One region of the Anaeromusa burkinensis DSM 3853 genome, then DNA from elsewhere that is predicted to be linked to it. Evidence: predicted binding sites of a transcription regulator. Region 1 holds the regulator's gene; the other holds the start of a gene.

Region 1 (15,240 bases):
TAGCCGGAAACGCAAATTGCTGGAGAAACAAAAAGAAGGCAAAAAGCGCATGAAACAGGTGGGGAGCGTAGAAGTTCCGCAAGAAGCCTTCATGGCTATTTTAAAGATTGACTGAGTTGTTTAAAATATAAAGCGGGCTGCCTCGAGAGCGATTGAGGCGGCCCTCTTTCTGGTTTTCCGGAGGGCGGGAACATGGGGATGTTAGGCTTGTATGTGCATATTCCTTTTTGTCGGCAGAAGTGCGCTTATTGCGACTTTCCGTCTCAAACAGGGAGCGCTTTACTGCAAAAACAATATATAGAAGCATTGTGCGAGGAAATAGCTTGGCAGGGAAACCGGCTGGGAAAAGCGACGGTAGACACGATTTTTTTTGGCGGCGGTACGCCGACTCTTATCGGCGCTGAGGCGCTAGTACGGTTGCTGCAGGAGCTGCAGCGCTGGTTTTTGGTGCTGCCGGAAGCGGAGATCTCCTTGGAAGCGAATCCGGGCACGGTTTCCGCTGACGACCTGCGGCTGTTGCGTTCGGCAGGGTTCAATCGTCTCAGTCTAGGCGTGCAGTCTTTTGATGATGCGCTGCTGCAAAACTGCGGCCGTATTCATGACGGCGCGGCGGCGCTTGCGGCCCTAGAGGCTGCCAGACAGGCTGGCTTTGACAATTGCAATGTAGATTTGATGACCGGATTGCCAGGGCAGACGTTGGCTTTGCTGCAGCAAAGCGTGCGCCAAGCGGCGGAACTTTCTGTTGAGCATTTATCAATTTATGCTTTGAAAATAGAAGAAGGTACGCCTTTTGCCAGCCTCGAAGAAAAAGGGTTGTTAGTTTTGCCAGCTGAAGACGAAACCGCAGCTATGGACAACTGGCTGGAAAGCTGGCTGCCGGCTCATGGTTACAAGCGCTACGAAATATCGAATTATGCGCAAAAAAAACGCGCTTGTCGGCACAACCTTCGCTATTGGCGTTTTCGTCCGTATTTAGGCCTGGGAGCGGCGGCGCATTCCTTTTTGGAAGGGCGGCGTTGGGAAGGGTGTTTCCCTTTGGAACGATATCTGTCTTTGCGTCCGCAGCAGCGGTGGGAATATGGAAAGCAGCCCGTGCTGACGCCGGCGCAGCTGCAGGAGGAGTTTTGCTTTTTGGCGCTGCGCACCAGGGGCGGTATTTCTCATTATCAATTTAAAGCAACCTTTGGCGTGGAGCTTTGGCAGCGTTACACCCTTGTTTTGGAGCAGCTACTAACGGAAGGTCTTGTGGAAAAGCAAAGGGGGCGGACGTATCTTACTCCCTTGGGACTGCGTTTTGGCAACCGTGCCTTTGCAGCCTTTTTGGCAACCGGGGCGGGCGGCAAGTCTGATGAAAAATGAAGCGAAATACTGGAGTCGATTGACTTAGACATATTGACATTTTAAGAGGAGAGTGGTATGTTTTTTATAGATGTTAGCACTCCTTAGAGAAGAGTGCTAACAATGGAGGTGGATGACATGCTTGATGAACGGAAACGTCGTATATTGCAAGCGATTGTCGATGATTATGTATCCACCGCAGAACCGGTTGGCTCCAGGACGATTGCTCGTAAATATGATCTTGGCGTCAGCCCTGCGACGATTCGAAACGAAATGGCGGACTTGGAAGTTCTCGGTTTTCTAGAGCAATTGCATACGTCTTCCGGGCGCATTCCTTCAGCCAAAGGCTATCGGTTTTATGTGGATGCCCTGCTGTCTCCGACGCAAATGTCGGAAAAGGAAATCTCTTTAATTCGCAATTGGTATCAAGCCAAAGTGCGGCGTTTGGATGAGGTGTTTCAGACAACCGCTAAGATTCTTTCGCGGATGACAGGCAATGTTTCTTTAGTACTGGCGCCGCAGGCAAGTCCCAGTTCTTTTAAGTACTTGCAATTTCTGCCGTTCGATGACAATAAGGTGTTGCTGGTGGTTGTTTCCGACAGCGGCGCTGTTGAAAATAAGCTGCTGCCTTTGCCCAAGGGTACAACTTTAGAAGAAATGCAGCTTATCGCCGAAAAACTGAATAATCGTTTAGCAGGAATTCCTTTTCGAAATTTCCGAGGGAGGATGTTCCAGGATGTCCGCGACAGCATTTTAGGCGAGGCTCGTGAATTTGAGGAAGCCTTGGCTATTTTAGCTGATACCTTAAGCAGCCGGCATCAAGAAAGAGTATATCTTGGCGGCGCTACACAGATGTTGAATCAGCCGGAATTCAAAGATGTGGAGAAATTCAAACGTCTGTTGAATATGCTGGAAGAAGAGCGTTTGCTGTATGATATTTTAGAAGCGCCTAGTGACGATGGTGTTGTGGTAACGATTGGCCGAGAAAATAAATTCAGCGGTATCCAGGATTGCAGTATGGTGCGAGCCACCTATTGTTTGGGCGGTGAGGTTGTAGGTACGATTGCCGTACTCGGCCCGACGCGCATGGATTATGCCAAAATCATGGCAACTTTGGAATTTATGAACCACAATCTTAGTGAAATATTGAAGCATTATAAGCTGTGATTTTTAAGAGGGAGGCGTAGTCTGTGAGTCGAAAGCAAGGCGGAGGCGCTGATGCGGATAGCGCATTAGCGGCGTTGATGACCAATGCTGAAGCGGTGCGCGCCATTACTTCGGCGGTAGAAGGAACGATAGGCCCCAAGGGGCTGGATACCATGCTGGTAGATCGTTTCGGAGAAGTCATTATTACCAATGACGGCGTAACAATTTTAGAAAAGATGGATATAAATCATCCGGCTGCGAAAATGTTGATTCATGCGGCTAGAGCGCAAAAGGATGAAGTTGGCGATGGTACAACTACGGCGACGATTATGGCAGGCGCTCTTGTATCGGAAGGCCTGACTCAGGTGTTGCGAGGCGTGCCGGTAGCCAGGGTAATCGAAGGGATTCGTTTCGGTATTGAAGAGGCGGCTAAGCAGTTGAAGGCTCGCGCTGTTACTGTTGACGATGTGCAGGCGGACTGCCTTTTTGATGTAGCGAGGATTGCTGGCAGAGAATATGTGGACATTGCTCACCTAGTTGTAGAGGCGGCCCGCTTAATTGGCAGAGGTAAGTTGAAAGAAGCTCATTTTAAGCTTTCCGATACGGTCTTGGCTCAAGAAGGCGCTGAAAATGAGGTTTTCCTTGGCGTTATCATTGAAAAAGAACGTTTGAATCAAGACATGCCTCTGACTGTGGAAGATGCTAAAGTCATGGTGCTGGACGATGCGCTAGCGCCGGAAGAACTGGGCGAGGAAGCCTTAGGAACGGAAGCCGGTTTTAAGCGTTATCTGGAACTACAGGAAGAATTTCGGCAGAATATAGCGAAGCTGGTGGAAATGGATATTCAGGTGGTCCTGACCGATCGCGCTGTTGACTCAGCGGCGGAAGAAGCCTTTACCGACGCCGGTATGTTTGTGGTGAGTCAGGTGAATGCGACAGACTTGCGCCGCGTAGCGGAACATACCGGTGCGCGTATGGTGAAGCGGACCGCGTTGAAAAAGGAAAAAGCCGAGCTGCAGCGCTATCTGGGCAAGGTTGAGCGCGTGTATGCTGAAGAAAAGCTGGGGCATATTCGTATGCTCGGCGGCGCTGGCAAACCGATGGCTACTATTTTAGTGGGCGCTGCTACGGCGGAAGTCGTTGGCGAGCGGGAACGCATTGCCAAGGACGCTGCTTCTAGCGTGCAGGCCGCGGTGAAAAGCGGATATCTTCCGGGCGGCGGCGCTGCAGAAATTGCCGTGGCCCGCGAATTAGAACGTCACAGAGACCGTATGAAAGGCATGGCCGCTTATGGTCTTGATTGCGTGAGTGCCGCATTAAAGCGTCCTCTGGCGCAGATTGTGGATAACGCTGGCTTTAATCCGCTGGAAAAAGTGGAGGAAGTGTTGGCGGCGCAAGCATCTCAAAGCAAGGAATTGCTGGGGATTGATTGTGAAAGCGGCGCAGTGGCGGATATGCTGCAGGCGGGGATCATGGATCCGCTGGAAGTCAAGCTGCATGCATTGAAAGCTGCCGGAGAAGTGGCCGTAGCCATTTTGCGTATTGACACGATTATTCGAAAGCGTGATGAAAATGGCGCTCCTCAACAAGGCATGGAAGAAGGCTTGCCTGATTTTTGAGAAAGTAAAATGCAAAGAGGTGGAAAGAGTGGCCAATAACCACGAAGATCTAGAAAACAAAGAAAATCAAGACGTCTCCGCCCAGGAAAGCTGTCAAGAAGCCGAAACAGATCAAACTGTGACGGTCGAAGCAGTCCAAGAGGAGAAGGAACGGCTTTTGGCGGAAGCTGAAGATCGTTATAAGCGTCTTTATGCGGATTTTGACAATTTCCGTCGTCGTTCGCGCCAGGAAAAAGAAGAGTTATCGAATGTAGTGGCGCAGAATCTAATTTTAGAACTGCTGCCGGTGCTGGATAATTTTGAACGCGCCTTGAGCAGTCTGAGTGAAGAAGAAGCCGCAGGCATAGGCTCCGGTGTCTCCATGATTTACCGTCAGCTTTTTGGCGCTCTTGAAAAGGCGGGGCTTAGCGTAGTGGAGGCTGAAGGTAAAGAGTTTGATCCTCAGTATCATGAAGCGGTATTGCGCGTAGAAGACGCTGATCAAGCGGAAGGAACGATTGTCCAGGAACTGCAAAAAGGCTATAGCGTAAAAGGCAAAGTCATCCGCCCAAGCATGGTTAAGGTAGTTGGCTAACCAATTGTATAATGTCGGCTGGCAGCTTGAAATTGGCTGTTGGCGTGAAACGAAATAAGGAGGAATTGAAACATGGCAAAAGTAATTGGTATTGACTTAGGTACAACAAACTCTGTTGTTTCGGTAATGGAAGGCGGCGAGGCGACAGTAATCGCCAATGCAGAGGGAAGTCGTCTGACTCCTTCGGTAGTAGGCTTTTCCAAAACCGGTGAACGTTTGGTGGGACAACTTGCTAAGCGCCAGGCGGTTTCAAACCCCGATGGTACCATTAGCTCCGTAAAACGTCATATGGGTACTGACTGGAAAGTGTCGATTGAGGACAAGGCCTATACGCCGCAACAAATTTCGGCGATGATTTTGCAAAAACTGAAGGCTGATGCTGAAGCTTACTTGGGAGAAACGGTGACCCAGGCGGTTATTACCGTACCTGCGTATTTCAGCGACTCTCAGCGTCAGGCTACCAAAGACGCTGGCACTATTGCAGGTCTGGAAGTATTGCGTATTATTAACGAGCCTACTGCCGCAGCGTTGGCTTATGGCATGGATAAAGGCGAAGATCACACGATTTTAGTATTCGACCTGGGCGGCGGCACCTTTGACGTATCCGTGCTGGAACTGGGCGAAGGCGTATTTGAAGTAAAAGCTACTAATGGTAACAACCGTTTAGGCGGCGATGATTTCGACGAGCGTATCGAAAAATATTTGGCTCAAGAGTTCAAAAAAGAAACAGGCATTGATCTTTCTCAGGATCGCATGGCGGTGCAGCGCTTGCGCGAAGCGGCGGAAAAAGCGAAAATCGAATTATCCGGCGTGTTGACGACCAATATCAATCTGCCCTTCATTACTGCGGATCAAACTGGTCCCAAGCATTTGGACGTCAATTTGACCCGGGCTAAGTTTGAAGAGCTCACAAGCGATCTAGTGGAATCCACCATGGGACCCACGCGCCAAGCTCTGGCCGATGCCGGATTGAGCGTAAACGAAATCGACAAGGTTATCTTGGTTGGCGGTTCTACTCGTATTCCTGCCGTTCAAGAAGCTATCAAAAAATTCTTGGGTAAAGAGCCTTTCCGCGGAGTGAACCCGGACGAGTGCGTAGCTGTAGGCGCTGCTATCCAGGCGGGCGTGCTGGCTGGAGAAGTAAAAGACGTTCTGCTGCTGGACGTAACGCCGTTGTCTCTTGGGATCGAAACTCTTGGAGGCGTTTTCACCAAGATTATCGAACGCAACACGACGATTCCTACGAAAAAAAGCCAGGTTTTCTCCACGGCGGCTGACAATCAGCCTTCTGTAGAAATCCATGTGCTCCAAGGCGAACGCGAAATGGCTTCGTACAATAAAACATTGGGACGCTTCCAATTGGGCGATATTCCTCCGGCTCCCCGCGGCGTACCGCAAATCGAAGTTACCTTTGATATCGATGCCAACGGTATCGTGCATGTGTCGGCGAAAGATCTTGGCACAGGCAAAGAGCAGAAGATCACGATTACCGCTTCTACCGGCGTTAACAAGGATGATATTGAGCGCATGGTGAAAGAAGCCGAAGCCCATGCGGCCGAAGACAAACAGCGCCGTGAAGAGGTGGAAGTGCGCAATCAGGCGGACAGCCTGGTATATCAAGCAGAAAAGACAATTAAAGAAGCTGGCGACAAAGTTGATAAGGCTTTGGCCGAAAAAGTACAGACTGCCGCTGATAAGTTGAAAGAAACCTTGAAAAGTGGTACTCTGGAGCAGATTAAAGCTGATACGGAAGAATTGACGAAGCCGCTGCATGAGCTGGCAGGCGCTTTGTATCAGCAGCAACAGCCTCAAGAAGGCGCTGCAGGCGCTCAGCAGGCTGGCGGAGCTGGCAAGAAACAAGATGACAATGTTGTAGATGCTGACTTTAAAGTGGTTGACGAAGATAAAAAATAATCCAAAGCTAGGATGGTGACACGTGGCAAAACGCGATTATTATGAGGTGCTTGGCGTAAACAAGTCCGCCTCGGAAGATGAATTAAAAAAAGCGTATCGCAAGCTGGCACGCAAGTACCATCCTGACGTCAACCGTGACAATCCGAAAGAAGCGGAAGAGAAGTTCAAGGAAATCAACGAAGCGTACGAAGTGTTGTCAGATGCTAATAAGCGTGCGCGGTATGATCAGCTTGGACATGCCGCCTTTGAACCCGGGGCCGGCGGCCCCGGGGCGGGTGGCTTTCAGGGGGATTTTGGCGGTTTCTCTGATATTTTCGATATGTTTTTCGGACAGTCCGGCTTTGGCGGCAGGAGGCCCCAGCATGGACCGGAACAGGGCGCCGACCTGCGCTACGATCTGGAAATTACCTTTGAACAGGCTGCCTTTGGGCATGAAGTGGAAATTGAAGTGCCTCGTACGGAAGAATGCGGAACCTGCCATGGCAGCGGCGCAGCGCCGGGAACAAAGGCGGAAACCTGTTCTAAGTGCAAAGGGACAGGCCAGGTTCAATACGTACAGAATACTCCCTTTGGGCGTATGGTTAATGTAGGCGCTTGCGATCAATGCCGAGGCGCCGGCAAGATTATCGAGAAGCCATGCCATGTCTGCCGCGGCACCGGTACGGTTCGCGGACGGCATAAGATTCAGGTAACCATTCCTAAGGGCGTAGATAATGGTTCGCGCCTCAGAGTGTCAGGTAAAGGCGAAGCCGGTACGCGCGGCGGCCCGGCTGGTGATTTGTACGTCTATTTATTCATCAAAGAGCATCCCCTTTTTACACGCGAGGGCTACGATGTGCTCTGCGAAGTGCCCATCAGCTTTGTACAAGCAACCTTGGGAGCGGAAGTAGATGTACCAACGTTGGATGGGAAGGTCAAGTTGACGATTCCCGAAGGCACTCAATCCGGTACTGTGTTCCGTTTGCGCGAAAAAGGCGTGCCTCGTTTGCATGGTCGCGGTCGGGGCGATCAGCATGTGCGGGTGAAGGTAATAACCCCGCAAAAGCTGAACGATAAACAAAAAGAATTACTGCGCGACTTTGCTGTAGCTGGCGGCGATCAGGTATACGGCGAAGAAAAAAGCTGGTTCAAAAAGATGAAGGATGTATTCGGCGGTTGATTCCTGTTTTAATGAAAGGAGTCGCTGGCTGCCATTTTGCAAAGACACGGTCTTGCCCAGGAGGTTTCAAAATGTCCTTGGGAAGCGAAGACGTGTCTTTGCCTTTTATGGCTCTTTTAAAGAAAGCGAGGTCGTATAACTATGAAATGGACAGAAATAAGCATTGCCACGACACATGAGGCTACTGAGGCGGTGGCTAATATTTTTCACGACCTCGGAGCAAGCGGCGTCGTCATTGAAGATCCGGAACTGATTAATTCTTATCGGCGTTCCGGCACATGGGACTATTGCGAGCTTCCGGAGCAGGAAGACGTGGAAACCGTTGTAGTTAAAGCCTATTTGCCTGTTGACGAAGATTTGGAGGAAAAATTACGCTCCTTTGAGCGCTTGGTTAATGAATTAGCGCAGCATAATTTGGATAAAGGCCAAGGAACAATTGCCTACAAGGAAATTCAAGAAGAAGATTGGGCTACCTCTTGGAAAGAATATTTTCATCCTGTGAAAATTGGCGAAAAAATTGTTATTAAACCATCATGGGAAAGCTATCAGCCTTTGCCGGAGGAATTGATTATTGAGCTGGATCCAGGGATGGCCTTTGGCACCGGCACCCACCATACGACCATGCTGTGCTGTCGGGCATTGGAAGAGGTAGTGACTCCCGGCCAAGTTGTTTTTGACGTGGGAACCGGCTCTGGCATTTTAGCGGTGGCGGCGGCTAAATTAGGCGCTGCCAGTGTTCGCGCCGTAGATTTAGATAGCGTAGCGGTACGGGTGGCTAAGGAAAACGTAGTCATGAATCATGTGGAAGATCGCGTGGAAGTGCGCGAAGGTGATTTGCTGACCGGTTTTAGCGGCCAAGCAGACGTAGTGGTGGCCAATATTATAGCAGATGTGATTATTCGCCTGCTGCCGGATATCCCAGGGCGTTTGCGCGAAGGGGGTACGTTTATCGGCAGCGGTATTATCTCGGAACGTTTGCCTGATGTAACGGCTGCCTTAAGAGAACAGGGATTAAACGTGGATAAGGTAATGGAAGAAGGCGGCTGGGTAGCGATCATTGCCAGAAAAGGCGGGGCATAAAGTGAGGCGGTTTTTCTTAGGTTCGTTAGCAAACCCTGTGTTGACAGGAACGGAGGCGCTGCATGCGGCAAAAGTACTGCGGTTGCAGCCGGGGGCAGTCATTGCTGTTTGCGACGCAGAAGGCCGCAGCGCAGAAGCCGAAGTGACGGATGTATCCGAGGAGCTGGTTGTGTTACGGATTCTTCGCATGATAGAGGATACCGCAGAAGCAGAGCTTGGATTGCATGTTTTGCAGGGCTTGGCTAAAGGCGAAAAAATGGAATGGGTGCTGCAAAAAACGGTTGAGCTAGGTTGCCGCTTTTTTGCTCCTATAGCCGCTGAACGCAGTGTGCTGCGCCTTGATGCAAAGAAGGCTGTTGCCAGGCAGGAACGCTGGGAACGCATAGCGCTGGAAGCGGCTAAACAATGCAAGCGCAGCCGCATTCCAGTAGTTAGGCCTGTAGCTTCCCTGGAAGATGCCTTGGCAGCGCTGCCTGAGGGCGCGCTGCTTTTGGTCTTATACGAAGACGAGCAAAGCTTGGGTCTTAAGGAAGCATTGACGGCTCTACAGGAGCGTCCGCAAGAAGTTGCGTTACTTGTCGGGCCGGAGGGAGGCCTAACGCAGCAGGAAGTGGCGTTGGCGCGCCAACATGGCGCGTTGGTAGTGCGCATGGGGCCGCGCATTTTGCGGACGGAGACGGCTGCGGTGGCTGCGGCTGCAGTTGTAATGTATGAGCTAGGAGATTTGGGAGGAACATCATGTCAAAAGTAGCCTTTATGACATTAGGCTGCAAAGTCAATCAAGCGGATACGGAAGCCATGCAGGGGCTGTTTGCCGCCCGCGGTTATGAAGTGGTGTCTTTTGATTCTGTGGCGGATGTATATGTGCTGAATACTTGTTCAGTTACGCATTTGGGCGAAAGAAAGTCACGCCAATGCATTCGCCGGGCCATACGAACGAATCCGGAAGCGGTAGTGGCGGTTACCGGATGCTATGCGCAAGTGGCGGCGGCAGAAGTGGCGGCTATTCCAGGAGTGGATCTTATCGTGGGCACTCAAGATCGTCAACGCATTGTTGAATTAGCGGAACAGGCGGCAAGTGCAGATGGACAAGTTCAGGAGGTCAGCGATATTATGAAGGCCGACGCCTTTGAAGAAGTGCCGTTGGCGGAAGAAACTTCCGGGAGGACGCGTGCTTTCCTGAAAATCCAGGAAGGGTGCGAAAATTACTGCACCTATTGCATTATTCCTTATGCTAGAGGACGCTTGCGGTCCCGTTCCTTGGAGAGCGTGCGCCGGGAAGCGGCCAAGTTGGTGCGCCAAGGCTTTGCGGAGATTGTGCTGACAGGCATTCATTTGGGCGCTTATGGACGAGAATGGCAGGATGAGAGAAGAACGTTGGCGGCAGCGGTTCGGGAAATTTTAGCCTTGCCTGGATTGGGACGCTTGCGCATCAGCTCCATGGAATCCATCGAAGTGGAGCCGGAACTGCTTCAAGTAATGAGTCGGGACGAGCGGTTGTGTCCGCATCTGCATTTGCCGTTGCAAGGCGGCGACAATCGTCTGTTGCAGGCTATGAACCGACACTATAGCACAGAGGATTTTGCCGCGCAGGCCGCAGAAATTAGAGCTCTTCTGCCCGATGTAGCTATATCCACGGATATTATTGTCGGTTTTCCCGGAGAAACAGAAGAAATGTTTGCCAATTCTCTGGCGTTTGTAGAGCGTCTTGGTTTTGCCAAAGTGCATGTGTTTCCTTATTCTCGTCGAATCGGAACACCGGCGGCGTCTTTCGCGCAGCAAGTACCGGAAGACGTAAAAAAAGAGCGAGCGCAGCGAATGCAGGCTGTCGCTGCCAAAAGCGCCGCTCGGTTTGCCCAAACTTTTGTCGGACGCACCATGGAGGTTCTCTTCGAGCATCCTGGCCTAGACGGCAGGCCTACAGGGCTAACTGGTAATTATTTGCGGGTTAAGCTGCCGCCGCAGACGGAGGACTTGGCGGGACGGACGATGGCGGTGCGACTTCTGGAAGTTCGTGAAGATTGGTTGGAAGGTTGTTTGAGCGAATCTTAACGTGTTTCCTTATTTTCTTCTCGCAAAAGAAGGAAAATTAAGACAATAAACCGAATAGTAATGAACTGTTATGCAATGAGAGGAGGTGTTAAAATGTCACAGGATTGTATTTTTTGCAAGATAGCGCAAAAAGAAATTCCTTCTCAAATTGTATATGAGGATGAACAAGTATTGGTTTTTCATGATATTCAGCCGGCGGCGCCAGTTCACGTATTGGCCATTCCTAAACGCCATATTGATCATTTGCTGGCCATTGAGGAAAGCGACGCTCCTCTTTTGGCGCACATGATGAAGGTGATTGCTAAAGTAGCGGCATCTCTGGGGCTCGAGGAAAAGGGCTTTCGGGTGGTCAGCAATATTAAGCAAGACGGCGGTCAGACGGTGGGCCATTTACATTGGCATATTCTCGGCGGTAGAGCAATGCAGTGGCCGCCAGGCTAAACAGCCATTGACAACGGAACAGGTGGTCGTGTATAATAACGAGGTGTATTGTGAAGAAACATACACTCCCGTAACGGTCGGTGGAGGGGAGGGAGAATCGATGTCAGAAGTCAAGGTAGGAAAAAACGAAACCATTGATAGCGCACTCCGTAGATTCAAGCGTACCTGCCAGAAGGCCGGAACACTTGCTGAAGTGAGAAAACGCGAACACTATGAAAAACCTAGCGTCCGTCGCAAGAAAAAATCCGAGGCTGCCCGCAAACGCCGCTACCATTAATTCGTCGTTTGGAGGTGCCAAAGATGTCGTTGCAAGAACGATTGACTGAGGACGTAAAAACGGCCATGAAAGCGCGAGAAGCCGGCAAAAGTCGTCTAAGCGTGCTTAGAATGGTCAAAGCCAGCATTCGAAATCTTGAAATTGATCGTAAGAAAGAACTAAACGATGAAGAAGTTTTGGATGTATTGGCTAAAGAAGTGAAGATGCGCCGGGATTCCATGGAAGACTTCCGTAAAGGAAATCGGCCGGACTTGGTAGCTGCACTTGAGGAAGAAATTGCCATTTTGGCTGAATATCTTCCTGCGCAATTGAGCGAGGAAGAGGTTCGCGCGTTGGTAGACCAGGCAGTATCCCAAGCCCAGGCGGTCACAGCAAAGGATATGGGAAAAGTTATGGCTATTCTCATGCCCCAAGTGAAAGGCAAAGCTGATGGGAAATTGGTAAATACGCTGGTGCGTGAACGACTCAATCAATAAGATAAACCCGGTACTTAGACGCACTAAGTACCGGGTTTTTTGCCAATCTGAGAAGGCAGTGGCGTGTGTACGCGGAAAGGAGAGGTCCATGAAGCGCTATGTTTGCCTATGCTTGTTTATGATAAGCTGTTTGTTGTCTCCGCTTTGTGAAGGCGCTGTTTCCTTGGTGCAAGTGCAAGGAGAAATTAATGGCGTGCAAGCGGCTAAATTATCTCGGGCCATTGAACACGCAGAGACAACGGGACAAGAGGCAGTTTTGCTTGAGATTGATACCTTTGGCGGGCAAGTGGATGCTGCCGTGCGAATGCGGGATCGCCTGCTGCGCTCGCAGGTGCCTGTTTTTTGCTATGTGCAGCCTCGGGCCTGGTCTGCTGGGGCTTTAATCGCCTTGGCTTGCGAGCGGATTTATATGGCCCCTGGGAGCAGCATCGGAGCGGCCGAACCCATTCCGGCTACAGAAAAAAATATTGCAGCTCTAAAGGCGGAATTTGCAGCGACAGCGGGACAGCGAAATCGCAATGCCCAGGCCGCGGCGGCGATGGTGGACAAAACCATGGGCTATGCGCCTTATGCAGCGCCTGGACAAATTTTAGCTCTTACCTCTCTGCAGGCTAAGGAAGCAGGTTTGGCGGACGGCGTGGCTGATAGCCGTGAAGAGGTATTGCGCTTGGGTGGTTTGGCCGGCAGTACGCTTCAGCCGCGGCAGGAGCAGTGGCAGGATGGTTTGGCGGCTTTTTTGGCGCATCCCGTAGTGAAATCATTACTTGTTGCTGTTTTGTTTTTAGCGGTTATGACGGAAATTAAAACCGCTGGCACCGGCGTCGCTAGCTTGATAGGCCTTGGGGCGGCGGCTTTGCTTTTTGGCGAGCCATGGCTTGGCGGCGGTGGTTTTGGTTTGGAGACTTGGCTGTTTGCCGGCGGCGTTTTATGTATGTTGATAGAGATGGTTGTCCCAGGCTTTGGCCTTTTCGGCGTCTTGGGGATTGCCGGTATTCTAGGAGCAGTATTTCTTGCGTTAGGAGGAGATGGCGCCGCAGTAGGATGGATGGCTTTAAGCCTACTTATCGCTTCCATTTTGTTCTGGTGGCTGCTGAAACGGCTGCCATCCAGTCCCTTGGGACGTCGCCTGATCTTGGAAGATGCGGAAACAACGGCTGCAGGGTTTATGACGCAGACGGTGCGCCAAGAGCTACTGGGAAAAATCGGTACAGTAGTGACGCCGCTGCGCCTAGCTGGCACGGTTCGTCTGGATGACGAACTTCTTGATGTCGTTTCAGAGGGAGAATATCTTCCTGTCGACTGCAAAGTGGTTGTGAGTCAGTTGCGAGGCGCTACGATTGTCGTGCGCAGATATCATGAAGAGGAGGAAGAAAAATGAGTGCATTATTTGGTTCGGTGTTTGTCTTATTTGTAGCGGTTGTGGCTATTGCGGTATTCTTGCATTTTGTACCTTTGGGTTTGTGGATTTCCGCATTGGCGGCAGGGGTCCGGGTGGGAATTTTTACGCTGGTGGGCATGCGCTTGCGCCGGGTGCCTCCGGCCAAGATAGTGATGCCCTTGATCAAAGCGAACAAAGCTGGTTTGGAAGTAAATGTAAATCAATTAGAGGCTCATTTTTTGGCCGGTGGCAATGTAGATCGGGTAGTGGATGCGCTTATTGCCGCACAGCGAGCGCAAATTCCATTGCCTTTTGAACGTTCGGCGGCGATTGACTTGGCTGGCCGGAATGTGCTGGAAGCCGTGCAAATGAGCGTTAATCCCCGAGTGTTGGAAACGCCGCTGGTGTCAGCGGTGGCGATGAACGGAATTGAGCTGAAGATTAAAGCGCGTGTGACGGTGCGGGCTAATATCGATCGCCTGGTGGGCGGCGCCGGCGAGGCTACGGTGTTGGCGCGCGTAGGCGAAGGCATTGTTACTACTGTTGGTTCTTCTCATGATCATCGCGATGTATTGGCTAATCCAGATCATATTTCACGCACGGTATTGGGGAAAGGGCTGGATGCCGGTACGGCCTTTGAAATTCTTTCGATTGATATTGCCGATGTGGATGTGGGACGAAATATCGGCGCGGAGCTGCAGACCGACCAAGCGGAAGCGGATAAGCGAATTGCCCAAGCGAAAGCGGAGGAGCGGCGCGCCATGGCTGTGGCCAAAGAACAGGAAATGCGCGCTTATACGCAGGAAATGCAGGCTAAAGTGATTGAGTCTCAGGCGGAGGTTCCCCAAGCGCTGGCAACGGCGCTGCGAGAGGGGAAATTGGGAGCGTTGGATTACTATAATTTGAGCAATCTCATGGCTGATACAAAAATGAGGGAAACTATCGGCAGTTTAGCGCCGGAAGCGGTACAAGACACGCCGCCGCGGCACGGAGGCTGAGCCATGGAAGGAATTTGGTATTTGCTTTTAATTCTGGCCTTATATTTGTTGCCGGAGCTTTTGAAAAAACTGCGGCAACAGCAGGCGCCTCGCTATGAGTATCCGCCGTCTCCTCCTGTGGTTCCTTTAGAGGTGGAAATGGCTCCTAAGGAGGAAGATGGGCTTGAAACGGCGAAATTAGAAAAAGAATCTGAGCCTGCACGGAGGCCGTTGCGAGAAGTGTCGAGCCCTTCTGGACGCTTGACTCCGCAAACTATCGTGCAAGGCGTGATTTGGGCGGAACTTTTAAAGCCGCCCTTAAGCAAGCGACAGAGAGAAATGGGACGGATAAGGAGAAGCTAGCCTAACTGTCTCGGAAGATGGCGCAGGAGGTTTTCTTTTTGGATTTGCATTGGACGTTTTCAAACATGCAAGAAGCGGTAGCGATTCTAGGACGGCAGGATGAGTTTTTGCGGCTGTTTCGCGAGCGCTTTGCGTGTCGGATTTTATCACGAGGAGAGGAATTAAACGCTCACGGCGAGGAGGCGGAAGTGTCTCGGCTGGAACAATTGCTGCAAGTGTTAGGGCAGTTGTATCGTGAGGGAAATCCGGTTACAGAACATGATATACAGTACAGTCTGCGCATGCTGGAAGCCGGTTCAGGAGAAGCGTTGCGTCAAATGTTTGCGGATAAGGTTGCAGTTACGGCGCGCGGCCGGCAGGTGAGGCCCAAGACCATTGGGCAACGGATCTATCTGGAAGCTATTCGACATCATGAGATTACCTTTGGGATCGGTCCGGCTGGTACA
Region 2 (15,240 bases), on a different contig from region 1:
ATATAGCCACCTCTACAACAGACATATTGGACTTTAAAAGCTTCACAATATCAATGCGTTCATTTTTGGCTTTGGCAACCAACTCAGCAATACTACTACCATCGGAAGTTTCCCTCTCAGTCACCATCGCAGTAGGAACAGGTGCTTTTTTCTTGACTTTAGAGGTATGCTTACCTACTGAAATCGATGGCTGAATATATCCATGAAGCAGAGATAACCGTTGTTGATAAGCTTCGTTTAACGATTCCAGATTGAGCGTTTCTTTGCTATTCAAAATTGCAATTTCCTGTGCATCATGAATCAGAGCGACAACAACCGAGGTGATTCCTGCGCTATGCTCATACAGCCATGCAATGATTCCATCCGTAATTTCCGTTCTTTTTTGAACATATTGGTACCGAAACATGACCTTGCAGAATTCTTGAAAATATTGGTCATAACTCATGGTCGTATACTGCAATCCTACTGAACGTCGTGCAAGCTGAATGGCCGATTCAAAAAACCGACTGCTTTCAGGAGTGCCAACCATACAGATGCTGATTCCGCTGTTATTGATCAGCTGTGTCAAAGCCCCTATCAAGCTTTTTCCATTCTTACTGTTGGCTACGTTTTGAATTTCATCCACTACCAGCATCCCGATATGATTAAGAGCCACCTGACTGACAGAGCCAATAAGCATATCTGTTGTAGCTCTAGCCCTTAAAGCATTCTGATAGTATTTACTATCCAGAACTTCATCAACCTTACGCAAAATTTCTAGCAACAAACCTTTTACTGACGAATCAAAGGGGCACTGCACAATCACACATGGTACGACATGGGTATAGGGACTCTCCGCTTCAATCACCCGAGTCTCCGTGATTAAGTTAATTGCTCTGCTAACGGCGGAACTCTTACCTATTCCAGACGTTCCAATAATGGTAAAGCTATCCGATCCACCCATGATGCCGCTGTATTCCTGTTGCATGATCATCCTATAATTCTGATTCTGCTGCTGTACTGCCAGCTTCGTTCCCTTCTTCTGCATGGAGCGTAAGAGAGCCAAATATAATTTGCTGTAGATTTCCAGCGACATTTGCGAGGGAATATAAACCTTGTACAAGTCCGATAAAGCCATAAGCCTTACGGATGCATCACCAATACAAATCTCTGGATGGTACTCCGGCAATACTTCCAATGCATTTATTAACGCATCCCCTGATTTCATGTGAGGCAGGATACTAATGATGTCTGAAAGCGTTGTCATGACTCTGCTCCTTTCATATAATTTTTATGGTGTTTACGTTGTTCGCGCTTGCGATTATCTTGGATATTCTTAATACTTATATCCGCACTGCTCCTGACGCTGCCAGAGATTGCTTCAATATGTCGCGCAAGATTAATCTGAGCCTGTAGATTATCCTGATTGGCTCCTTTTGCAATGTCTCTTTGGGCAGTCTGCAAGCTCTGTACAGCCGCCAAATCTTTACCCTCAAACCTGGATTCAACAATAGTAAATTTGGTATATATCCCATTTTCCATTAGCCATACACAAGTAACATTTTCTGGATCATAAGCAACTGTAACCGCACCGCCTTTAAGATACTGCTCTGTATACCCATCACAGTGATAACGCATTTTATTGACTTTCAGGCCGAACCTACTAAACTTACCCGTAGTTCTCGGCAGAAGGGTAAGAATAAGCTCTATAGGGTCTACTTCAATTAAATTGGCTCCCTTTTGAGACTTACCCCAATTCCAGATACAGCTCGCATATGGCTTCACATTCTCGGCAATCATGGCTTCGGTATAGGGGAAATTTTCAACGATTCGTTGAGAATTATAATAAACAATGCAATGAATGATAATTTTTTCAAAGTCTGTCATGGTCAGGCAGGCATCTTTCCTGTAATCATGTGCTCCCCGTTCTTGATAATCAGGCTCAATCACCCCTTTGCCTTTCAGGTGTTTTTTATATGTGGCCTGAATCACATCAAAGAATTTTTCCACCATTCCTTTCAACTCAGGTCTATATGAGGGAAGATTGATTACTTTAACGCCCAACTCTGCAATTTGCTCAAAGGTTTCCGATTTGTATTCACTTCCCATATCCGTGACCATCGTGCCAGGGAGTTTATCACAAGACCAGTCTTCTGCCTTTATAGGAATACCATACTGCTTACTCCAAGCAGCCTTGTCCGCTATAACGTTCAAAACAAGCCCTCTAAGACTATATACACCGCCTGCCCATGATAAGATATACCCGCAGCAAAATCCGCTGTAGGCGTCAATACAAGCCGTTAAAATGGGTCTACCTACAAGATCTCCATAATCATTGATGAGATAAATATCGCATACAGTAGAATCTAGCATACCTACTCCAATAGCAGGAGCAAACGATTGTATACCATCGCCAATAAGAGGTCTGTTATTTCTCTGGTAATTCTTCAATCCATCTCTGGAAATATAAAAGTTCTGCATCTTTTTTGTTTTACGATAGAAATAGCGAAATTGGTAAAATGACGGATAGTGATTTACAAGAACACCCAGACGATCACAATACTTCTCTTTCAGCATCATGGTATAGGCAGTCTTAAGAGATTGCTTTTGGGTAGTGTAAAAGAATTTGTTCAAAGCCCACCGTATTTTTTTCTCGTCCTGGGTTAGTTCTGCATGATCATCTATCCGCTTCCGTGGAGCTAGTACGGCTATATTCATATAGGCCAGATAAAGGCATAAATAGTTTCTGATGGTTTGCTTGGATATGTCGTGTTCTGTTGCTGTAGCACCAATAATTTCAGAACGCATTCTTTCATCCGCTATAAAAGGCAGAATTGGTGCAATCAATGTATAGCGGTTATACATACTTTTTTTCTGGTCAGTATCCAAAGCATCAACGGCTGGGACTGTAAAATTCGCAGCCTCGTTCAACACTTCATCATTGCAGCTAGAGAAGGAATCCAAAGTCAACGAGTCTACCCATACGGGCATAGTCTTTTTGATACAGTCGATAACAAGTATCTTGTCAGGCTTTATCTCTAACACCCTGATAATGCGGTTACCGTCCTTCAGCAAATCATGCTTCTTCATCAATGACTAACCCCCAATCGGTAACACCTTGCCTTAACCAGTATTCTCTTGATGCATCCAGCAGCTTGACCGTAAGCGGCTTCATCAGTAACTTACGAAATACACATTCACGGACCATCAAATCATTATCAGATTTGACGCAGACAAAATCCGAAGTATATTGGCCAATGTCCCGCCCAGCCAGCGGGACATTGCACCTGATTTCTTTCACTTCATCACTCACTTCTAGAATATCTGCATAAGCATACTGAATGGCATCGTATGTCCTGCATACCTCATTGCACTTGGCAATGACACGTTTCTCGCAACGGCCTTTAAACTTTTTCTTCCTCACCTTGCAAAACCTCCTTGTATGGAACGCTCTGCTGCTTGACCCATTTTCCCAAAAACGCTTCCCAAAAATGAAAAAAGACAGCTTTTGGGGAATGGAAGCTTATACTTTTGGGAAAACAGAAAATCATAAATAGGCTCTCTTACCCTCATTCCATGGGCATTTCAAGCCAATGTTCATGAAAATCAAACCGCCATGCTTTTTCCCAAAAAGCATAAAAGAAATTATCACCATGTCGTGGGGCACAGTCGTTTTTTCTGTAAGAGGCATTTTTATTTATTCTCCCTGGCTTTGCCAGGTATGCCCGCCACTCCATGGTGACTGTCTTTTTGAAAAGCCGAACGTTCCAGTATTTACGCAGGTTGAGGATAAAAAAAGACCCTGCAAGGAAGCTCCGAAAAGCTTCTGCAAGGTCTTTTTGTCTATGTCGGGCAGGCTAAGTCACTTTGGCCTCTCGAGAAAAAACGACTGTGCCCCACGACAACTTACTTATTCAAATTCAATTGTTGCTGGCGGTTTCCCTGTGCAATCATAAAGCACACGGTTAACGCCTTTTACTTCATTTACAATACGACTGGTAACAATCGCGAGTACTTCCCACGGAAGCTGCGCGCTTTCAGCGGTCATAAAATCAGATGTCATAACGGCACGAAGAGCAATCGCATAATCATACGTACGGCCATCGCCCATAACACCAACCGAACGCATATTGGTGAGCGCTGCAAAATACTGTCCCAGATCTTTCGCTACTCCGGCTTTTGCTACTTCTTCACGGTAAATAGCATCCGCCTCCTGAACGATCTGTACTTTTTCTTCTGTCACTTCACCGATGATACGAATACCAAGTCCCGGACCCGGGAACGGCTGGCGGCTAACAAGATATTCCGGAATTTGTAATTCCCTGCCAGCTTTTCTTACTTCATCTTTAAATAACAAGCGCAGCGGTTCTACGATTTCTTTGAAATCAACATAATCCGGCAGACCGCCTACATTATGATGGGATTTGATAACCGCCGATTTACCCAGGCCGCTTTCGATAACGTCCGGATAGATGGTTCCCTGTACGAGGAAATCCACCTTGCCAATTTTTTTAGCTTCATCTTCGAATACGCGAATGAATTCTTCGCCAATAATTTTACGCTTTTCTTCCGGATCCGTAACACCCTTGAGTTTTGCATAGAAACGCTCTTTAGCATTTACGCGAATGAAGTTCAGATCATAATGACCATCAGGGCCAAATACAGCTTCTACTTCATCGCCTTCATTTTTTCTCAGTAAGCCATGATCAACAAATACACAGGTCAGTTGTTTGCCGACAGCTTTTGACAGCAATACAGCAGCAACAGAGGAGTCAACTCCGCCCGACAAGGCGCAGAGAACTTTTCCGTCGCCAATCTTCTGGCGAAGAGTCTGAATTGTCACTTCTACGAAGGAATCCATTTTCCAGTCGCCACTGCATTCACATACATTGAAAATAAAGTTACGAAGCATTTTCATGCCTTCAACGGTATGCATAACTTCCGGATGGAACTGTACAGCATAGAGTTTTTCGGCTTCATTTTCCATTGCTGCCACAGGACATACAGGCGTAGAGGCTGTAACCGTAAAGGATGCCGGAGCCTCTGCAATATAATCCGTATGACTCATCCAGCAAATCGTTTCCTTGGAAACCCCTGCAAAGATTTTAGAGTTTTCGTCTTTAATGCTAACTTCCGTTTTGCCATATTCGCTGACCGGAGCTGTTGCAACCTTGCCGCCCAGTAAATGCGCCATAAGCTGTGAGCCGTAGCAAATTCCCAAAACCGGAATTCCCAGCTTTAAAATTTCTGCACTGCATACGGCAGAGTCCTTTTCATACACGCTATTCGGGCCGCCGGTAAAAATAATCCCCTTCGGCTGCATTTTTTTTATCTCTTCAATGCTCATCGTATACGGAAAAACTTCGCAATATACGTTGCACTCTCTGACGCGTCTGGCAATTAGCTGGTTGTACTGCCCGCCAAAGTCCATAACCAAAACCAATTCATTTTGTTTGGTATTCATGAACAAGAACCCCCTTTTCTATATGAAGAAAATTAAACCACACCCGAGGCTACTTGTAAATACCCTTTAAGAGCGTTTCTTTACGCAAACTAGCGCATTCGCACTCTCCTACAGCCCGTAAATGACGGATAGTGTCAAGAAGAATGCGGCTGAGCATGGGGGCGTCGTCATAAAAAATATCTTGTAAATCTTTGTGCGACCAGTTTTTCACAACCCCTTCGCCGTAGTTAACGACAAAGTACAGCCCTGCAAAACAGGCGCCAATTTCCCTCGCCAGATATACTTCGGGACAAATACTCTGGCCGACGATATCGGCATGTCCCTTGAGCATAGCGATTTCCGCCGGACTTTCAAAATGCCGTCCGTCTGTAACCGCATATATTCCCCTGCTGAAGATACGGCCTAAATAGTGTTCTTTAGCAGTTTCCACCAACACTTCCCGCATTTCCGGGCAGATAGCGTCGCGCATTACCAGCAGGTAATGCCCCTCAAGGCCAACATCCTTGCGCATGGACTGATCCAAATAATCATGAGGAATGACAATATCCCGGGGATCCAGCAGATGATTGACCGTGCCGACACCGCCCTCCCCGAGAATACGGCGTACGCCAGCTTCGCGAAGCACCCAAAAAATCTGCCTCGACGCGTCAGCGCGGCTGACTTGGCGTCCCCAGCCATGCATTTTACAGGTTAAAACCGGCTTTTCATCCACCGTAAACAGCCGAAACGGCGGGCTTTCTCCATAAGGAGTTTCAAAGACCAACTGGTCTTCCAACAGAACTACGCCGGGATCCTCCGCCCCAAAGGGAAAATCACTGGACAATGTGCCCGAGCCGCCAATGACGGCAAAATCAGCTTGAACCGTTACTTTCATGCTTCCACCTCATTGTCAAAACGTTTAATAATTTCATATACCGTATTACGCTGCGCCGGTCTTCTGCCAGCTTGTCGAATGAGACGAACCATAGCCTCAACATTCATGGCATGGGACGTCCCCGCCGCCTTCACAACATTTTCTTCCAACATAACGCTTCCCAAATCATTCGCGCCGAAAGCGAGCGTCAGCTGCCCAATTTCCTTGCCCTGGGTCACCCAGGAGCCTTGCACAGTATGGATGTTATCCAAATACAGCCGCGCCACGGCCAGTGTACGCAAGTATTCCCAAGAGGAAATCTTTTCGCCCCCCAGCTCATTATTCCCCGGTTGGTACGTCCAGAGGATGAATGCCCGAAAACCGCCGGTTTCCTCTTGCAAGCGTTTGATTTTCTCCAAATGCTCCAGCCGCTGCGCCCGGCTTTCCCCCATGCCGATGACCATGGTAGCTGTCGTGCCAAAGCCTAAAAGCTGCGCCTGGCGCATCACGTCCAGCCATTCGCCGCTGGAAATCTTTTTGGGACTAACGCGCTGGCGAATCTCATCCACCAGGATTTCCGCGCCGCCCCCGGGCAGCGAATCAAGGCCCGCCTCCCGCAACTTTCGCAGCACTTCCGGTATGGAAAGGCCGCTCTGCCTGGAAAAATAGAGAATTTCCGTCGGCGAAAACGAATGAATTACAATATCATACCGCGCTTTAATCGCCTTTACTAAATCCAAATACCAGGAAAAAGGCAAATCCGGATGCAGTCCGCCTTGCATGAGAATTTGCGTGCCGCCAGCCGCCACCGTCTCGCCGACTTTTTCCAACACCTCTTCATGCGTCAGCACATACCCTTCCGGATGCCCAGGACGCCGAAAAAAAGCGCAAAAGCGGCACTCGCTGGTACAAATATTCGTATAATTAATGTTGCGGTCCACAATAAAGGTTACCGTATCATCCGGAAACCGCTGGCGCCGGCAAGCGTCCGCCGCCAAACCCAGCGTTAAAATATCTTCTTGCTCCAGAAGAGCCAAAGCCTCTTCTTTTTTCATGCCTGCGCCTCCCCGGTAAAGAGCAACTGCGGCACCCTTTCAATCAATCCCAATGCATGCGCCCGCTGATAAAATCCCAACAACGCCTGCTGATGGGTTGGGGTCATCTCATAGTTCAAAAGACCGATATAATGGACGATTTCTCCCGGCGTAAAGCCGTCCCGACGAATCCAAGCCGCCGCTTCCTCCAAATGCTCTAAGCCGTACGTAAAGGCCTTGCGCAAACGCTGCTGCACTTTCCTAACCACCTGCGGCTGCGCAGCGGCAAATTCGCGCCGAGCCACCCAAACCGCGTAAACCATGCCGCCGCCGGTCAATTCCCGCCATTGGCCGCCCATATCATAGTAATAATAGCCTTCTTGCTGATGCAAGTAGGCCCCAAGAGCGTCGTCACCGATAAATAGCACTGCGTCAGCTTCATCCAAAACCCCTGCCGTCCACAAAGACGTCGTAGTTTCATAACGAACTTGGCGCAAGCCGTAATGCTGGGCCAACACTATTTTCAGCTGCCGATGAGAGGTAGCTGATTTGCTTGTCAATAAGACCTTACCGCCTTCCAGCTCTTCTACCGGTTTTTTAGAAACAAGCAAGATGCTTTCCAAGGCCTTGTCGGCGCTGATGGATAGCTCCGGCAAAAGCAGCAGCTTATCCGCATGCTGTGCATAAATAATGGATGAAACCGGACTGACATCCAGTTCACCAGCCAATAATTTTCCGTTTAGCACTGCCGGCACGTCACAAACCACATCAAGCCCTTCGGCAAAGCCGCCTTCCATAAGAGCATAATCTAAAGGCAAGCAGTTCAAAAACTGAATATGCCCGACTCTAGGACGCAATTCACTCATATTCATTCCTCCCGTTCCGGCAGGGGCGATAAAAAGTATCTCGTTCCACCGGGATATAGCCGGTTTCCCGGATAATGCCGCACAGTTCTTCTTTGGTGATACCTTTGCGCGTCGTACTCCCTGCAGCGTGAATAATCTTTTCTTCCATGACGGTTCCGTCCATATCATCTACGCCAAAAGCCAGCGACAGCTGGGCCACAGGCATTGTGAGCATCATCCAGAACGATTTGATGTGTTCCACATTATCCAACACTAAACGCGCTAAGGCAATCATCTTCAAGTCTTCCCAAGCAGTGGCTCGCTGCAACTGAGCAAAGCCCGTATTAGCCGGATGAAACGGAAAAGATACAAAGGCTTGAAAACCACCTGTCTCATCTTGAATATCCCGTAGCGTCAGTAAATGCCGCAGGCGTTGCTCTGGAGTTTCCACATGCCCGTAAAGCATGGTGGCATTCGTAGGAATGTGCAATTGATGCGCCGTTCGGATAATTTCAATCCATTCTGCGCTGTTCGCCTTATCCGGGCAAATGCGCCGCCGTACGGAGTCATCCAGAATTTCAGCGCCGCCGCCCGGCAAAGAATCCAAGCCGGCTTCCTGCAACTGCTGCAATACGTCCTTAAAAGATAAACCAGTTAGCCTAGCAAAATGCCAAATTTCCACAGGCGTAAACGCTTTAATATGCAATTGCGGCCACTTAGTTTTGACCGCCCTTACGATCTCCAAATAGTACGAAAAAGGCTGATCCGGGTGTAGCGAACTCACCATATGCACTTCCGAAAGATCCGGCGCTTCTTCTACCGCCCGCTCCACTAAATTCAACACATCTTCCTGTGTGAGCAAAAAACCCCGCTTATCGCCGCTTTTACAAGAAAAAGCGCACAAAGGACACCCGGCAGTACAAATGTTGCTCAAATTCACATGACGGTTCACATTATAGTAGACTTCCTTGCCGCTGCTGCGCTCCTTGGCCGCCCGGGCCCAGGCCCCCAAATCTAGGATATTAGCCTGTTCATACAACGCCAACGCATCTTCTAAATTCAGTCGCTCCCCTGCTTGCGCTTTGGAAGCAGCAATATCCAACGCCTTCATGTATACGCCACCTTGTCAATTGTTTTAAATCCACGCAACACAAAGCAGGCTTGCAGCGCTTAACGCGCTGCAAGCCTGCCGAAGCAGTTTTTATCCCTGCCATTCCCAAAAAGGAAACCGGCGCAAAATAATCCTGATAAAATAATCGGAAAAAGAATAGGCTACCCGCAGCGTCAGCAACAAAGAAATAGCTGTCAGCCACCATAAAAACTCGCCGGAGCGATATTCGTAAGGAATTAACAAAACCGATAGCCCCGTAACTACAACAAACGCCAGCGCTAACGGCACTACGGAATGAATTACGCTAAAAACCAGCTTAGAATAAAGAATTCCACGCCCTGACAAGCTGATAGAGTTAAAAAAAGACAGCAATTCTTCATGCATCGGCTCCGCCCATTCCCGATAAAGACCTTGAACTACTAGCGATCCTGCCGCAGGATAACAGTTTTTTAGCACAAAGGACAAGGCCCCTCGGTTCACGACTTCTACCGTCAGACTAATCCGATCCGGCTGTCCCCATTCCTCCAGTAAGGCAAAAAGCTCTTCGCGGCTGCTTACCTTCACTTCTTCCTCTTGTTCCGTTTTCTTTTTGCGTCCCAATGGATCGCAGCCTCGAGCCAGCACGGCTTGCCAGATAATTTCTCCTTCTCGCTCCAACCGCGACAATAAACTGTCTAACTCCTGCGCATCCAAATGACAAGCAGGTAAATTACTCTTAAATTCGTTGCTGTTTTCTTCCTGTTCCTGCATGCTCACGCCTTGCCCTCCATTTTACACTGTAGTTTAAAACTACAAAAATAAAAAAATATTTTAAATTATACCGATTAGTAAAATGATAGCAAATCCGATAGGTCCGCGCAAGGAAAAAATAGGGTAATGTCACCTTTGAAAAAAAGAGGTTGCTCACAAGTTGAAACAACTCATGAGCAACCTCTAATTTTTAGAAAATCCCGGGAACAAAGGGGCCTGATTACATCATGCCGCCCATGCCGCCCATGCCGCCCATACCGCCCATAGCAGCAGCGGCAGCAGCGCCGTTATCTTTTTCCGGCTTGTCAGCTACCAGGCTTTCGGTGGTGAGAACCATCGAAGCAATGCTGGAAGCGTTCTGCAGAGCCGAACGGGTTACCTTCGCAGGATCCACGATGCCCGAAGCGATCATGTCCACATATTCTTCGGTCAACGCGTTGAAGCCTTTGCCTTTGCCGGCTTTCTTCACGTTTTCCACAATAACCGAACCTTCGAGGCCGGCATTGTTGGCAATCTGACGCAGAGGCTCTTCAATGGCCCGACGCACGATAGCTACGCCGGTTTTCTCATCGCCAGTAACCTGAACGGTAGCCAATACATCTTGGATGTCGATGAAGGTGGTGCCGCCGCCAGCGACAATGCCTTCTTCTACAGCTGCGCGAGTTGCATTGAGAGCATCTTCGATGCGAAGTTTCTTTTCTTTCATTTCCACTTCCGTCGCAGCGCCAACTTCGATAACGGCTACGCCGCCAGCCAGTTTAGCCAAACGCTCTTGGAGTTTTTCACGATCAAAGTCGGACGTGGTTTCTTCGATTTGCGCACGAATCTGACCCACGCGAGCTTTGATTTCTTCTTGACTGCCTTCGCCGTCAACAATGGTAGTTTCTTCTTTAGAAATGCGAACCTGACGAGCGCGGCCCAGATCAGCCAGTTCAACGCTATCCAGCTTGCGGCCCAGCTCTTCGGTAATAACCGTGCCGCCGGTGATGATGGCGATATCTTCCAACATCGCTTTACGGCGATCGCCAAAACCAGGAGCCTTAACAGCTACCGCTTTGAAGGTGCCGCGCAGTTTGTTTACTACCAAAGTAGCCAGCGCTTCGCCTTCCACGTCTTCCGCAATAATCAGCAGCTCTTTACCCTGCTGCACTACTTTTTCCAGAACCGGCAGCATATCAGCGATAGCGCCGATTTTGCGGTCGGTAATCAGGATATAAGGATTGGACAGAACGGCTTCCATTTTGTCCGTATCCGTGATCATGTAAGGGGAAATGTAGCCGCGGTCAAACTGCATGCCTTCTACAACCTGCAGGTCCGTGCCCATGCCTTTGGATTCTTCAACAGTGATAACGCCATCTTTGCCTACTTTTTCCATAGCTTCAGCAATCAGTTGGCCGATTTCTTCGTCAGCTGCAGAAATGGAAGCAACCTGAGCGATAGCGTCCTTAGTTTCTACTTTCTTGGAAGCTTTGCGAATTTCTTCTACCAAAGCGGCAACGGCTTTTTGAATGCCTTTTTTCAAAACCATCGGATTCGCACCGGCGGCAACATTGCGCATGCCTTCGTGAATCATCGCCTGAGCCAAAATAGTAGCTGTCGTGGTGCCGTCGCCTGCAACGTCATTGGTTTTGGTTGCAACTTCTTTCACCAGCTGAGCGCCCATGTTTTCAAAGGGATCTTCCAGTTCGATATCCCGAGCAATGGTCACGCCGTCATTGGTGATAAGCGGTGCGCCGAATTTCTTATCCAGAACCACGTTGCGGCCCTTAGGACCAAGAGTTACTTTTACAGCATTAGCCAGAGAATTAACACCGCGTTCTAATGCGCGGCGAGCTTCTTCATCAAACAAAATTTGTTTTGCCATGTTCATTTCCTCCTCAAATTATATGTTTACTTCGAGGCTTGCGCCTATTATTCTACAATAGCCAGAATGTCCCGCTCGCTGACGATGAGGTATTCCTTGCCGTCAATTTTCACTTCCGTGCCTGCGTATTTGGAGAAAATAATTTTATCTCCTGCTTTGACATCCATGGAAGCGCGCTGGCCATTATCCAACAATTTACCAGTGCCTACCGCAACAATTTCACCTTCCTGCGGTTTTTCCTTGGCCGTGTCAGGCAGCACAATTCCGCTCTTGGTGGTGAGCTCTCCTTCCAGAACCTGGATGACAACACGATCTCCTAATGGCTTAATCATCTAGATACCCTCCCTTGAAGATGTCTTATTTTTGTTAGCACTCACCTTGATAGAGTGCTAATCACATTTCTTATGATATAGAAAACGCTCCAAAAAATCAAGAGCTCTCTTAAAAAAAAACGGCTGTTTTCAGCCGTTTTTCTTATTTATTCTCAAAAGCTACCTTATTTCCTTTTTCAAGCTCGTTTTTACACCTACAGACGTCTATTTATTTAGTAGCCGCGTGGATGATCGCTTCCGCCACTTCCCGAATGGAAATGCGTTTCGCCATGCTATATTGCTGGATACGCCGAAACGCCTCGCTTTCATTCAAATGATGGGCGTCCATTAAAATCCCTTTCGCCCGATCAAGAATTTTACGCGTTTCCAAGGAGTGTTTCAGATCTTCCAGCTCTTTTTCCAACTCTTTCATCTCTCCAAAACGGGACAAAGCAATCTCAATCGCCGGAAATAGATTTGCCTCTTTTACCGGTTTCACCAAGTAAGCTAAAACGCCGGACTCTTTAGCCTTTTCCACAATTTCTTTTTGACTAAATGCTGTCAGAAGGAGTACAGGGGCCAGCTTTTCCGTAGAAATAAGTTTTGCCGCCGTAATTCCGTCCATATTAGGCATTTTTACATCCATAATGACCAAGTCCGGCCGATATTTCTTGGCCAATTCCACGGCTTTTTGACCGTTGACAGCTTCACCAACCACAGTGTGTCCGGCTTCTTCCAGCATTTCCTTTAAATCCATGCGAATAATTGATTCGTTGTCGGCAATAACAATGCGTAACGGTCTCATAGCTAGCGTCCTCCTTCAATCGATTTGGGAATGGTAATGCGCGCCCTGGTTCCTTGGCAGCCTTCCAACGAAAAGCGGCCTCCTAGATCCGATTCCACAAGGGTTCTTGAAATTTGCAGACCCAGGCTTTGCAAGTCCTGTATGGCAAAGGTTTCGGGCAAGCCGACACCGTCATCGTAAATCACCACTTCATACATGTCCTCTGTGCTGCTGATGGAAATGCCGATGGTGCCTTTTTTTCTACCTACAAACGCATGCTCCAAGGAATTTTGAATGAGTTCGTTAATCACCAAAGCCAAACTGCTGGCCTGCTCAGACGGTAAAATGACCGTATTGCCATCCAGCTCCGTATTCAAATCAAATTCAGGCTCCAGCATATTTTGGCTGACTGTCTCCAATATATTTCGGGCCACTTCTGCGACATCAATGATTTCCGCGTCTTGCTGGGATAAAAATTCGTGCACAACGGAAATACTGAGGATGCGGTTCACGCTTTCCCGCAGCGCCGCCTGCACCTCCGGCGAGGTGCTGCGCCGCGCCTGCAGCCTCAAGAGACTGGCGATCGTCTGCAGATTGTTCTTCACACGGTGATGAATTTCCTGAATGACCGCCGACTTAATGAGCAGCTCTTTTTCTTTTTTGCGTAACTCCGTCACATCCGACACCAACACGACTAAACGCTGCACCTTGCCCTTGTGCAAAATAGGCAAGGCCCGCATGACCAGCACCATGCCGCCTGCTTCACACTCGGCTTCTGCTGGTTGCTGCGCCGCATGGGCCTTTTCTACAAACTGCAGCTCTAAGCCCCGTTCGTAAATATGCCGTCCAGGCAGTTGCGCCGCCCCCAACACACGATACATGTGGGCGGCTGCCGCGTTAGCAAACAAGATTTGCCCTTTAGGATCCACAAGAATAATGCCGTCGCTGGCCGTGAGGGTCTTAAAACAAGCTGCCGGCACCGCAGGAACCGCCGCCAAAAGCAGCCACTGCGCCGTTTCCAAAAGCAGCTCATGCCCTGCCGCGCCTGCTTCTTCCATGCTGGACTCACAGCTTAAAACAGCAATAACCTCGCCTTGGGCATTGCAAACAGGCAGCGTCTGCATCTGCCCCAGCATGCCCAGAGCCCATTCCCGCTGTCCTAAGATACTTTGCCCATACTTTAAAGAATACTCAACAAGCGGCTCCTCCAGACAAGGAACTACAGTTCCCAGCAAATGCGGCTTATACCGCACAAAGGTAGTATGGGGCCTGGCCTGGGCCACAACCACCACAACCTGGCGTTCTGCCGCGCGCACATAAAGCGTCAGCTGTGCATGAGCCAAGTCTGCCGCTACCGGCAGCAACGCGCCCATGCGCTCCAGGTACGCAATGTCTTCTATTGCCAATTCAGTCAGCTTTTTGCATAAATCGCCAACCATTCCCATTTCAAGCCCCTCCTTTCAGCAAGCGTTTTTTATTCTTTCGTTCCCAGCGGCAACGAGGGCACCGCATTAAGGTGCAAATCAGCCAGCGGCCCGCCGCCGGCATACTGATAATGAGCTCTACAGGCGATCATTGCCGCGTTATCGGTACAAAGCACCGGCGGCGGATACAACAGTTCCCAGCCATGCTGTTGACACAAGTTCTGCAAATGCTCTCGCAGGCCTGAATTAGCCGCTACCCCGCCCGCCAAAACGAGTTTGTCCAGGTTCAAGTTCTGCATAGCCAATAAGGTTTTTTCACCCAGAATATCCACTACCGCCTGCTGAAAGCTGGCGGCCACATCGGCTGGCACGTAGGATTCTCCTTTTTGTTTCACACTGTTCAAATAGTTAAGCACCGCCGACTTCAAACCGCTGAAACTAAATTCCAACTGCTGATTGCCAGACAGCGCCCTGGGAAAGGCAATCGCGTCCGCTCGTCCTTTGCGGGCCAGTTCATCAATATGCGGGCCGCCCGGATACGGCAGCCCCATCACCCGGGCCACCTTGTCAAAGGCCTCGCCAGCTGCGTCATCGCGGGTTTGCCCCAACAAAATAAGCTCGCTGTAGCTGCGCACATGAATCAGTGACGTATGACCGCCCGATACCACCAGCGCCGCAAAGGGAGGCTCTAATTTCGGATGAGCCAAAAAGTTAGCAAAAATATGTCCTTCCAAATGATGCACACCTACTAGGGGTTTGTCCATGGCAAAAGACAACGCTTTAGCCGTGGCCACACCGACCAGCAAGGCACCGACCAACCC

The links. The regulator HrcA, encoded in region 1, represses chaperone genes, less so after heat shock. The targets are predictions, from matches to a motif close to TGTTAGCACTCNNNNNNNNNGAGTGCTAACA.
Region 2: a site for HrcA is predicted at 12,265-12,295, ahead of groES (co-chaperone GroES). Genes of this name have one in related genera too.

The regions. Positions count from the first base shown of each region.
Region 1 covers NZ_KB894586.1:139,456-154,695, forward strand. Annotated here, with positions in the region: gene lepA (translation elongation factor 4) at 1-115, shown strand, start outside; gene hemW (radical SAM family heme chaperone HemW) at 193-1,359, shown strand; gene hrcA (heat-inducible transcriptional repressor HrcA) at 1,477-2,505, shown strand; gene C508_RS0105235 (TCP-1/cpn60 chaperonin family protein) at 2,529-4,103, shown strand; gene grpE (nucleotide exchange factor GrpE) at 4,132-4,677, shown strand; gene dnaK (molecular chaperone DnaK) at 4,750-6,591, shown strand; gene dnaJ (molecular chaperone DnaJ) at 6,614-7,750, shown strand; gene prmA (50S ribosomal protein L11 methyltransferase) at 7,892-8,830, shown strand; gene C508_RS0105260 (16S rRNA (uracil(1498)-N(3))-methyltransferase) at 8,832-9,581, shown strand; gene mtaB (tRNA (N(6)-L-threonylcarbamoyladenosine(37)-C(2))-methylthiotransferase MtaB) at 9,569-10,882, shown strand; gene C508_RS0105270 (histidine triad nucleotide-binding protein) at 10,976-11,323, shown strand; gene rpsU (30S ribosomal protein S21) at 11,424-11,600, shown strand; gene C508_RS0105280 (GatB/YqeY domain-containing protein) at 11,624-12,076, shown strand; gene C508_RS0105285 (NfeD family protein) at 12,165-13,454, shown strand; gene floA (flotillin-like protein FloA) at 13,451-14,452, shown strand; gene C508_RS0105295 (hypothetical protein) at 14,456-14,794, shown strand; gene C508_RS0105300 (PhoH family protein) at 14,812-15,240, shown strand, end outside.
Region 2 covers NZ_KB894592.1:18,546-33,785, forward strand. Annotated here, with positions in the region: gene C508_RS0109195 (TniQ family protein) at 1-2, opposite strand, end outside; gene C508_RS0109200 (AAA family ATPase) at 1-1,246, opposite strand, end outside; gene C508_RS0109205 (TnsB C-terminal domain-containing protein) at 1,243-3,069, opposite strand; gene C508_RS0109210 (PDDEXK family nuclease) at 3,056-3,403, opposite strand; gene guaA (glutamine-hydrolyzing GMP synthase) at 3,890-5,443, opposite strand; gene C508_RS0109230 (MTAP family purine nucleoside phosphorylase) at 5,493-6,317, opposite strand; gene mqnC (cyclic dehypoxanthinyl futalosine synthase) at 6,314-7,351, opposite strand; gene C508_RS0109240 (menaquinone biosynthetic enzyme MqnA/MqnD family protein) at 7,348-8,196, opposite strand; gene mqnE (aminofutalosine synthase MqnE) at 8,189-9,286, opposite strand; gene C508_RS0109250 (hypothetical protein) at 9,377-10,042, opposite strand; gene groL (chaperonin GroEL) at 10,257-11,900, opposite strand; gene groES (co-chaperone GroES) at 11,948-12,232, opposite strand; gene C508_RS0109265 (ANTAR domain-containing response regulator) at 12,441-13,016, opposite strand; gene C508_RS0109270 (sensor histidine kinase) at 13,019-14,440, opposite strand; gene tsaD (tRNA (adenosine(37)-N6)-threonylcarbamoyltransferase complex transferase subunit TsaD) at 14,470-15,240, opposite strand, start outside.